DNA from 3 places in the Oceanisphaera sp. genome. Region 3 is predicted to be linked to each of the others. Evidence: predicted binding sites of a transcription regulator. Region 3 holds the regulator's gene; each other region holds the start of a gene.

Evidence for each region. The regulator sigma-54, encoded in region 3, starts transcription at its own class of promoters, with help from an activator protein. The targets are predictions, from matches to a motif close to TGGCACNGTTTTNGCTT.
Region 1: a site for sigma-54 is predicted at 1,819-1,835, ahead of ACTHY5_RS09675 (cytochrome ubiquinol oxidase subunit I). Genes of this name have one in related genera too.
Region 2: a site for sigma-54 is predicted at 1,549-1,565, ahead of ACTHY5_RS06125 (FlgO family outer membrane protein). Genes of this name have one in related genera too.

Annotation. Positions count from the first base shown of each region.
Region 1 is NZ_JBQDEX010000105.1:5,334-8,509, forward strand. Features, by position in the region: gene ACTHY5_RS09670 (ATP-binding protein) at 1-1,585, opposite strand, end outside; gene ACTHY5_RS09675 (cytochrome ubiquinol oxidase subunit I) at 1,987-3,176, shown strand, end outside.
Region 2 is NZ_JBQDEX010000047.1:251-3,426, forward strand. Features, by position in the region: gene ACTHY5_RS06120 (flagellar assembly protein T N-terminal domain-containing protein) at 155-1,306, opposite strand; gene ACTHY5_RS06125 (FlgO family outer membrane protein) at 1,690-2,454, shown strand; gene ACTHY5_RS06130 (LPP20 family lipoprotein) at 2,444-2,836, shown strand; gene flgN (flagellar export chaperone FlgN) at 2,959-3,176, opposite strand, start outside.
Region 3 is NZ_JBQDEX010000026.1:17,231-20,406, reverse strand. Features, by position in the region: gene rapZ (RNase adapter RapZ) at 1-263, opposite strand, end outside; gene ptsN (PTS IIA-like nitrogen regulatory protein PtsN) at 273-719, opposite strand; gene hpf (ribosome hibernation promoting factor) at 722-1,009, opposite strand; gene ACTHY5_RS04100 (RNA polymerase factor sigma-54) at 1,032-2,483, opposite strand; gene lptB (LPS export ABC transporter ATP-binding protein) at 2,532-3,176, opposite strand, start outside.

The DNA of each region.
Region 1 (3,176 bases), on a different contig from region 3:
TGTCTAACAGGTTAATTAGCACTTGCTGTAATCGATAAGTGTCGGCATAAAGGGTTAGGCTGTCATCTACCTCAAGCTCAAGTGTCACCTGCTGCCAATCAAATTGTGCCCGTAAACTGGTCAATAAGGGGAGCAGAGCAATAGATTGGCGCTGTACGCTAATGGTGCCAGAATAAGTGAGCATATCGGAAATGAGTCGATCGGCGCGCTTGAGTTGGCTTTGGATCATGGCTTTACGATCGGCCGCTAATCCCGCGGTTGCCATAGAGATAATATTCAGCGGGTTGCGCAGTTCATGCGCCATGGCCGCAGACAAGCCACCTAACTCCACTAAGTGCTGTTCCGATAAACGTGTACGCTCGGCCTCGGCCAGTTGCAATGACCGCTCAAGCAAGCTACAACGCGTGGTAAGTAGTGACGCAAATACATCAGCGGCCAAGCGCACGCTGGGTGTCACATCATCAAACCCTTGTAAGCGCGATTGCCAGCCAGAATCATGATAAGCACAAATAATACAAGGGCCGGGGGCGAGCTGCTCTGTGTGTTGGGCGGGCAGTAGCTGTACACAAATAGCTTGGCCCATTTGTTGGTGCAATAATTGCTCGGCAATGACACTAAGCTCGGCCCAATCTCGCGCTTGGGCTAACTGTTGCAGCCAGTCGTCTAGGCGCTGTTCATCGAGTTGACTGCCGGGATAAATTACCCGACTCACCAGCTGACTAACCGGCTGGTATAAAGCCAGTGCCAGTGTGAGTAATAGCATTGAATAAAGCCATAACTGCCAGTTAGGGACGCTCGCTAATGCCTGCATACCAAACTGACCCGCCACTGAGCTAAGTAGGGCAATAATGCCCAATACCAGCAGTGTCATTAATACCCATAACAGCGCCCGGTTGGCCCAGGCGTTAATATCTAACATTTGATAGCGCACTACGCCATACACCAGCAACACCACATAACTGGGCAGCAGCAACATGGGCCAAGGGTACCAGTGCAGGCCCAGTGAGGGAAAAATAAAGCTACTTGCTAGCAATAATCCCCAAGCTCCGGCGGCAAACATAGCGGCAATAGAGCGGCGCCTATTGCCTCGGTGAAGGTGGCCACCCCACAACAGTAAGGCGTGTGCCAATATACCCACCACAATGGTGTAGGTGATGTTAAACCAACCGATACCGCTAAATACAAAGTAGTGGCTAAAATGCCCAAACGAAATAATTTTTCCGCCCTGACCCAGTAAACTAATAGCGATGACACTAATCGCCGCCCCATAGAGCAGGGCGCGTTTATTGGCTAGGCGCGTTAACCACACTCGTTGTGCAGGGCCTTGGTTCACAAAGCCGATGGCAAAGTCGAGAAAAAAAGTAGGCATCAGTGGGTTGGCTAAAATAAGCAGCTTGCCTATTGACTGCCAGCCGTAAAACACCGATACATGTCCACTACACCACAGTGCCATCATAATGCCAAAACCGGCCAGCGCTTTCATACTGCGTTTATTGCGCGCTCGCCAAAATAGCCAGGTCGACACGAGTAGCGCACAGGCGGCGGTAAGCAGCATCATGAGTTCAAAAGCTAAATCGAGCGCCATTATTATCCTTGGAAGGGTGCAGGTAACATAATAGTGAATTTTTGATCTTGTATGAAAAAGTAAAATGTCGAATTCAAAATATAAGCGTCATAGAGAGGATTAGTTTCGGGCGCCTTAACCGTCAACCTAGTTGACACTTATTCCGGTAAAAACTGTAAACCTTGTTGTCGGATGGGGCAAGTATTATTGCTTTAGTTGATCTAAGCCAATGCAAACACTGCTGTTTTATTTTATGGCATAGTTTATGCTTTATATTAGCAATAACAATTAAACACTGACTCTGAGGCGTATGCTATGTACATAACTCGTATTATTCAGGAATTTTCAGCCATTTTTATAGTATTACCTCTGGCTATGCAGCCTGTGGCAATAAACCATTTCAGCGGGCTTAAGGGGGCGTTATGGAGTTAGATTCGGCTATGCTGTCGCGAATTCAATTCGCGTTTACTATCAGTTTTCATATTATTTTTCCGGCCATTACCATAGGGCTGGCTACAGCCATTGCTATTTGGGAAGGCTTGTGGCTAAAAACCCGTAACCCGGTGTATTTTCAATTAGCTAAGTTTTGGATAAAGCCCTTTGCCATTACCTTCGGCATGGGGGTGGTCAGTGGCATAGTGTTGTCGTATGAGTTTGGTACCAACTTTTCTGAGTTTTCCGAAATAGTGGGTCCAGTGTTAGGCCCCTTACTGGCTTATGAAGTGCTAACCGCTTTCTTTTTAGAGGCCGGTTTTTTAGGCATTATGTTATTTGGCTGGCGTAGAGTGGGTGAAAAGCTGCACTATTTTGCCACCTGTGTGGTGGCCTTGGGCACCTGGATTTCTTCATTTTGGATTATTGCCGCCAACTCTTGGATGCAAACTCCCGCCGGTTATATTGAAGTAGACGGCCACTTTGAAGTCGCCAGCTGGATGGAAGTGATCTTTAACCCTTCGATGCCGTATCGTTTAGCGCACATGCTGCTGGCTGCTATGTTAACGGCCATCTTTTTAATTGGCGGTGTTAGCGCGTGGTATTTACGTAAAAACCGTGACTTAGCCTTTGCCCGCAAGGGGTTATCTATGGCGTTGTGGGCGGCGCTTATTTTGGCTCCCTTACAGCTTGTTGTGGGAGATTTTCATGGGTTAAACACCAAAGAACACCAACCCATTAAAGTGGCAGCCATGGAAGGCATTTGGCCTGAGCAAGAGGCTGGGGCTCCATTATTATTGTTTGCCGCCCCTGATATGGAAAACGAAACCAATCACTTTGAAGTCAAAGTCCCTAAAGTGGCGTCGCTGATTTTAACGCATTCGTTAGACGGTGAAGTACAAGGGCTTACCTCTGTGGCCAAAGAAGACCGCCCTTATGTGCCACTCATCTTTTTCTCCTTTCGTATTATGGTGGGCTTGGGCATGTTAATGATTGCCGCCGCTGTATGGGGCTTGTGGTTGCGCCGTAAAGGGAAGGTGTTTGAAAGTAAGCCGTTTTTATTATTGATGAATGTCATGATCCCCACCGGCGTAATTTGTACCTTAGCCGGTTGGTATGTCACTGAAGTGGGGCGCCAGCCTTGGTTAGTGCAAGGTTTGGTACGCACCATGGAAGTGGT
Region 2 (3,176 bases), on a different contig from region 3:
CGACAGAGCGGGTTTGGTATTTTCTCCTTACTCCTTACTGGTTTATCTTAGTCCGTTCGCTTTACCCGTGTTTTTTAACGTATAGCTTTGTTTTGGAGTGGATTGCCGCGCTACGCTCGCAGTAGGTTAGTAGAGCTTGGCACTTAAATTGCTATTAATGCAGCGCGGTGAGGACATCTCCAGGGGTGATCCTAACTTGTTTGGCATTATGATCAGCCGGGGCTAGCAGGCTATAGTCGGTATGGCTTTGTTGCACCACAAATTGCGCCTCTGAAGACGTTTCACTGTAATAACCGGGTTGTATTTGTCGGCGGTGAACAAGGGTAAAACGATCACCCGGTTTAATGCCGGCTTGACGCCCTAAATCCATTAAAATACCTTCATCAGACTGTTGTAAAATATGGCCAATGGCCTTCATGCATGACTGGGCACTTACCACGTCTCTGACCACTTGCTGTAATAGCTGATCGGCCGATTGCCCATAACTAGAATGCCAAAAGTTTTGCTCTTGTACTCTTACTTTAGCGTGCTTGCTATAGCCCCAAGGAGCTTCTACTTGGTAGTGCTTTTGCAATAGCTGTTCACCAGTAAAACTGTCTTCTAGGGTTACATTCAAGGCAAACTGGCGCGGCATATCACTTAAGCTCCACTTCATCCAATTACCTTCCTCCATGCTTATATCGTTAATCACACCGCTTAGCAGTAACCGAGACTGCTGCTGCTTTCCTAATACATCGGCGCCTTGGCGTAGCCCTGGGCTGCGGGGTAAGCGCTGATCGGTGAGCACTTGATGAGGGAGGCTCGTCATTAAATTGACGATGGGGGAGAGCTGCTGCGTAAGTCTGGCAGTAACAGCGGTGCCCAAATCATAAATTTGCCCAAATCTTGCCTGTTCTGGATACTGAATAGCAAAGCGCGTTAGCGTAATACCTGGGTGGTAATGACTATTGCATTGGGGAGTGATTGCTTTATCTGGCCAGATATCGGCCCTTAGCGTAAGCCATAAGCGCCCCTGTGAACTCCACTCTTTTAAAATGACATAATCCATCAGCTCACCTTGGGCGGCAATATCTAGCCGCTGCTCTAACAAGGCACCATTGGTTACTGATTGAACGGTAGTAAGAGAAGCACCGGCTTGCAGCAGTGCCTCGGTAAGTGCTTGCTCTAATGCTTGTTGGCGCGCAGTCTCTTTTCCTGCGCTTAGTGGTGCCGACCCTTGGGTTTGATACCAATCGGCATGTGCCGTTAACGGTAATGCCAGCGGCAATAATAAAAATAACGAGAGCAAAAGGGCTTTTATTGGCACGGAGTCACCTATGGTAAAAAGGCTATTGAATTAAATAACGACGTTAATCAATGTTGGCAAGGATTATGCAAAAAGCTTGCCATTAGATAGCTGTTAAGCGTAACAAGACAAGCGCTAAAATTAAGAGAGATAATTTAGTAGCTATCCTGATCTGGTAAAACTAACCACCATAGCAAGGCCTAAAGAGGTCGAATAAATTCGACCCTACGCTCGGGGTAGACTGGTATTATATGCAAGGCGTTCGGCGTGTTATTCGCTTTTCTGTTATGCTGAGCCATGGCTGTTATGCGCGTGTGCCAAGTTTGTCATGCTAATGGTCAGTAAAGTTTATGGCAGCAGAGCCGATAGCCTAATGGATATTATCTATTACAATGGGAGTCATGATGAGTAAAGCCTTTTTGCTAGTGACGGTGCTGGGGTTAGCAGCGTGCACCACCCCTGCAGAGCAAGAACAAGCACTGCCGGCGCAGCAGTTTGATGCTGAACATCATTATTTGCCTCATGATCATGCGTCTCATTATATTAACAATAAACTGCTTGGGCCATTAGTCGGGCCCGATATGTCGCCTCGCCACAGCCAAGACGGCGTTCCTATGCGCATGAGATCTGATACGCGCAGTGCTCATCTTCCTCAGGCGGGTCCTTCTTTAGTGGGCGGCCAAACTCAAATACAACAGCATATGTCGGCATTAGCGTATCGTTTAGTGTCTAGTGCACACAATCTTAATGAGCAGTCTGGCATTGCTGTTAGTGGTTTTGTTGATCAGCAAGACTACCAAAGCCAAGACGATTTTAGTCGCTTACTGTCCGAAACTATGATGTTTCAGCTTAATCAATATGGCCTGCGAGTCGTTGACTTTAAAGCCTTGCCCTTTATTCGTATCACCCCCGAAGGTGATATTAGTACCAGCCGAGATTATCGTCAGTTAAGCCCACGAATTGATGCGCGTTATTTGTTGCACGGCACTGTAAGTGAAACCACTGGGGGACGCTTAATTAATGCTCGTTTGGTGTCCATGGGGGATAATAGCCTTATAGCCAGTGCTCAGCAGTTTATTCCTGAGTATTTAGTGGCCGGTTTGCTGAGAGCCAAAGGCCCACAAACTCGTGTCATAACACCGGCAGAAAGGAGACGTTATGCGAAGTAAGTATGGGCTGATATTGCTGGTGCTTTTAAGTGGCTGTAGCACACAGTCATCGCTGTTTAATAAAAGTGAGCCACTGCAGGCGGTAGGGTACGCGCCTATTAGCCTGCAAAGCCCTGCGGATTATCAGCAGAAACTGTTACACGCGATGCGTGCTTCTAAACTGGATGCTTATCGTGAGCTCACAGAGCAATTAGGGGGCGTAATGTCGTCTAGCTCTAGCACTATGAATAGCCATATTTTACAAGATGGCACTGTTAGTAACAGTAGTCGTGGCGTAGTGCGAGGGGCTCAAGTGGTGAATAGCTACCCCGACGGTGATATGTACATAACCGAACTAGAGTTAGATTTAAACCGTTATGAAAAGTTACGTCGTGGGGAGTAGGATAATGTTGAATGTTGAATGTTGAATGTTGAAGAGATTAAAAATGACGATCATAAAAAAAACACCACTCTATATATGTATCAAAGTGGTGTTTTTTTGAGCTTGGCGTCTGGCGCTATAAATTAAACTTTAAAGCCAGTGCCTTTATTAATGCCCTTGGTATGACCTTTTTGATCATAAGTCATACTTTGTCGTTCATGCAGCTTACTTAAAATATTGCTTAACTGACGAATACCATTTAATGACTGTTCTAGCAGCTGCTCAGCGACTTGGCTGCGTTCTTGGCACTTACTGACTAAATCACGTAACAGACTAACCTGTTCTTTAAACTCATTGCTTA
Region 3 (3,176 bases):
TCAATAAAGATATTTGATAGGCTTACACCTTCTATATTACGAACTTGGTCTAAACAGCTTTCCATTTTTTCATTACTGTCGGGGAGGTTACGTACGTCAACACTCACAGCTACTTCGCCGGGCTTGTTGCGCCGCATTTTAACCAAATCGGGTAAGAGCTCTACCGGCAGGTTATCGACACAATAATAGCCTAAATCCTCAAGTACCCGTAACGCGACGGTTTTTCCCGAACCAGAACGACCACTGACGATTACCAGCTGCATAGTTCCCCCTTAAGAAGAAATCATGATTTGATGGAGCTCGTCATCACTACTGGCTTGACGTAGCTGTTTGCAAATCTGTTTGTCACTGAGCTTTTCGGCAATCAATGACAGTGTTTTAAGATGTTGCTTACACTCTTGTTCAGGTACAAGCAGTGCAAATACTAAACTGACCGGCTGATTATCAATAGCATCAAACTCTACTGGTTCAGCAAAGGTCAGTAACACGGCGGTGGCTTGGTTATCATCACTAATACGGCCATGAGGAATGGCAATGCCATTACCTATGCCGGTGGTACCCATTTTTTCTCTGGCTAACAGGCAGTCAAATAACTGCTGGCTGTTAACGTTAAGATGCTGGGCGGCTAGTTCACTGATGATTTCCAGAGCGCGTTTTTTGCTTGTGCAGGGGATTGCACTGCGCGTGCAATCCCTGCTTAATATATCGGCGACTTCCATGGTTATTTTTGCTTAAGCTTCTCTTTGTGTTTAATGACTTGGCGATCGAGCTTATCAATTAAGCTGTCTATCGCGGCGTACATATCTTCACTTTCTGCGTTGGCGAAAATTTCACCGCCGCTAAGCAGTATTCTTGCTTCAGCTACTTTTTGCACTTTTTCTAGGGTAAGAACGACGTGTGCGTTGGTTATATTATCAAAATGGCGCTCTAGACGAGAGAACTTGCTGTTAACATAATCACGTAATGAGTCTGTGATATCTACATGGTGTCCAGTCAAATTTATTTGCATAATGTCTTCCTTCTAGGTCGGCCTACATCAGGCGTTTACGTTGATTGGAAGGGGGGATGGCCAGCGACTCTCGATATTTAGCGATGGTGCGTCTCGCCACCTTTATCCCTTGCTCAGCCAGCAGTTGAGCAATTTTGCTATCACTCAACGGCTTAACCGGGTTTTCTGCTCCGACTAATTTTTTGATTAAAGCACGAATAGCGGTGGATGAACATTCTCCGCCGCTTTCGGTTCCTACATGGCTGGAGAAAAAATACTTCAGCTCAAACACGCCTCTTGGCGTGTGTAAAAATTTTTGTGTGGTCACTCGCGAGATGGTGGATTCGTGCATTTCTACCACATCGGCCACTTGATTGAGCACCATGGGTTTCATGGCCTCTGCTCCATACTCAAAGAATGCCTGTTGTTGGTCAACAATACAATTAGCAACCTTGAGTAAGGTCTCATTTCGGCTTTCTAGGCTTTTGATAAACCACTTAGCATCTTGCAGGTGGTTGCGAATGTACTGGCTATCTTCTGTGCCCTTCGCACTGCTTGCCATAGCGGCATAGGTTTGGTTTAGTCGCACCTTTGGCATTGCATCTGTATTTAGTTCGGCCACCCAAGTGCCTTTGCGTTTGCTGACCACTACATCGGGGATTACATATTCAGAGTTTGACTGCAGTATGCGACTACCCGGCCTCGGCTCAAGCTGTTGAATTAGCGCTAATACGTCTCTTAGCTCATTTTCTTTAAGGCAGGCCTTACGCTGCAAGGTACGGTAATCGCGGTTACCTAGCAAATCCATGTGATGCTCAAGCACTGCTAGGGCATCACTTAGCCATGGGGTGTCGTGGGGCAGGGCATGGAGTTGAATTGATAAGCACTCTTGTACGCTGCGTGCTGCAACACCTAAAGGATCAAAATGTTGAATACGTTTAAGTACCGCCTCCACCTCGTCTGCTTCAATATGCTGCTCCCCACCTGATACGCTGGCTAATAGGGCGTCTATATCTAGGCTGAGATAGCCGGCGTCGTCAATGGCATCAATAATCGCTAAGGCGATAGCTTGGTCGGTATCGCTAAAGGGGGTCAGTTGCATCTGCCATAACAGGTAATCTTGTAAGGTTTCGGTTGTTTCCCCTTGGTACACCGTATCGTCCATGCCTTCAGGTAAGCCTGCGTTAGTACTACCAGACGAAGCGGTGTAAATTTCCTCCCACTGGGTGTCCATTGGCAAATCATCTGATAGCTGGTGCTGTTCCATCGCTTTGTCGGTGGCTAGCTGATCATTTTGCTGAGGGGCTGCTGTTTGAGATTCTGCCTCGCTCTGTTCGTCTTGCTCCTCTTGCTCAAGCAGGGGGTTATTATCAAGTGCAAGTTGAATTTCTTGTTGCAACTCCAAGCTCGATAGCTGCAACAGGCGAATGGCCTGTTGCAGCTGAGGCGTCATGGTCAGCTGCTGGCCCATGCGTAATTGAAGAATTGGCTTCATTGTAAAAAAGTCCTTCCATATCAACCGCGAATGGCTACAGCGGTGCCGTTAGAGGCTAAATTGCTCACCAAGATAGACTTTCTTGACCTGTTCATTATTAAGTATTTCGGCTGGTGTGCCAGCGGCTATACGGTGGCCTTGGCTAACAATATAGGCGCGTTCACACACATCAAGCGTTTCACGCACATTGTGGTCGGTAATTAACACGCCTAAGCCTCTGTCTCGCAGGTGCAATATAATTTTTTTAATATCGAGTACTGATATAGGATCGACACCGGCAAAAGGTTCATCCAACAAAATAAAGCGGGGATCAGCGGCGAGTGCGCGGGCAATCTCCACTCGTCTGCGCTCACCACCGGACAAGCTCATGCCGGTATTATCTCGAATATGGGTAATATTAAACTCTTCGAGTAGTTGTTCCATTTTTTCTGTGCGCTCGTCTGAGCTTAAATCTTTGCGTGTTTCTAATACCGCCATTATGTTATTAGATACACTTAAACGGCGAAAGATAGACGCTTCTTGCGGTAAATAACCAATGCCACTGCGGGCCCGTAAGTGCATGGGTTGATGACTAATATCTTGTTCATCTATGGCGATACTGCCGGCATCGCTTTGTACTAAGCCCACAATCATATAAAAAGAGGTGGTCTTGCCGGCGCCATTGGGGCCAAGCAGACCAACAATTTGGCCGGT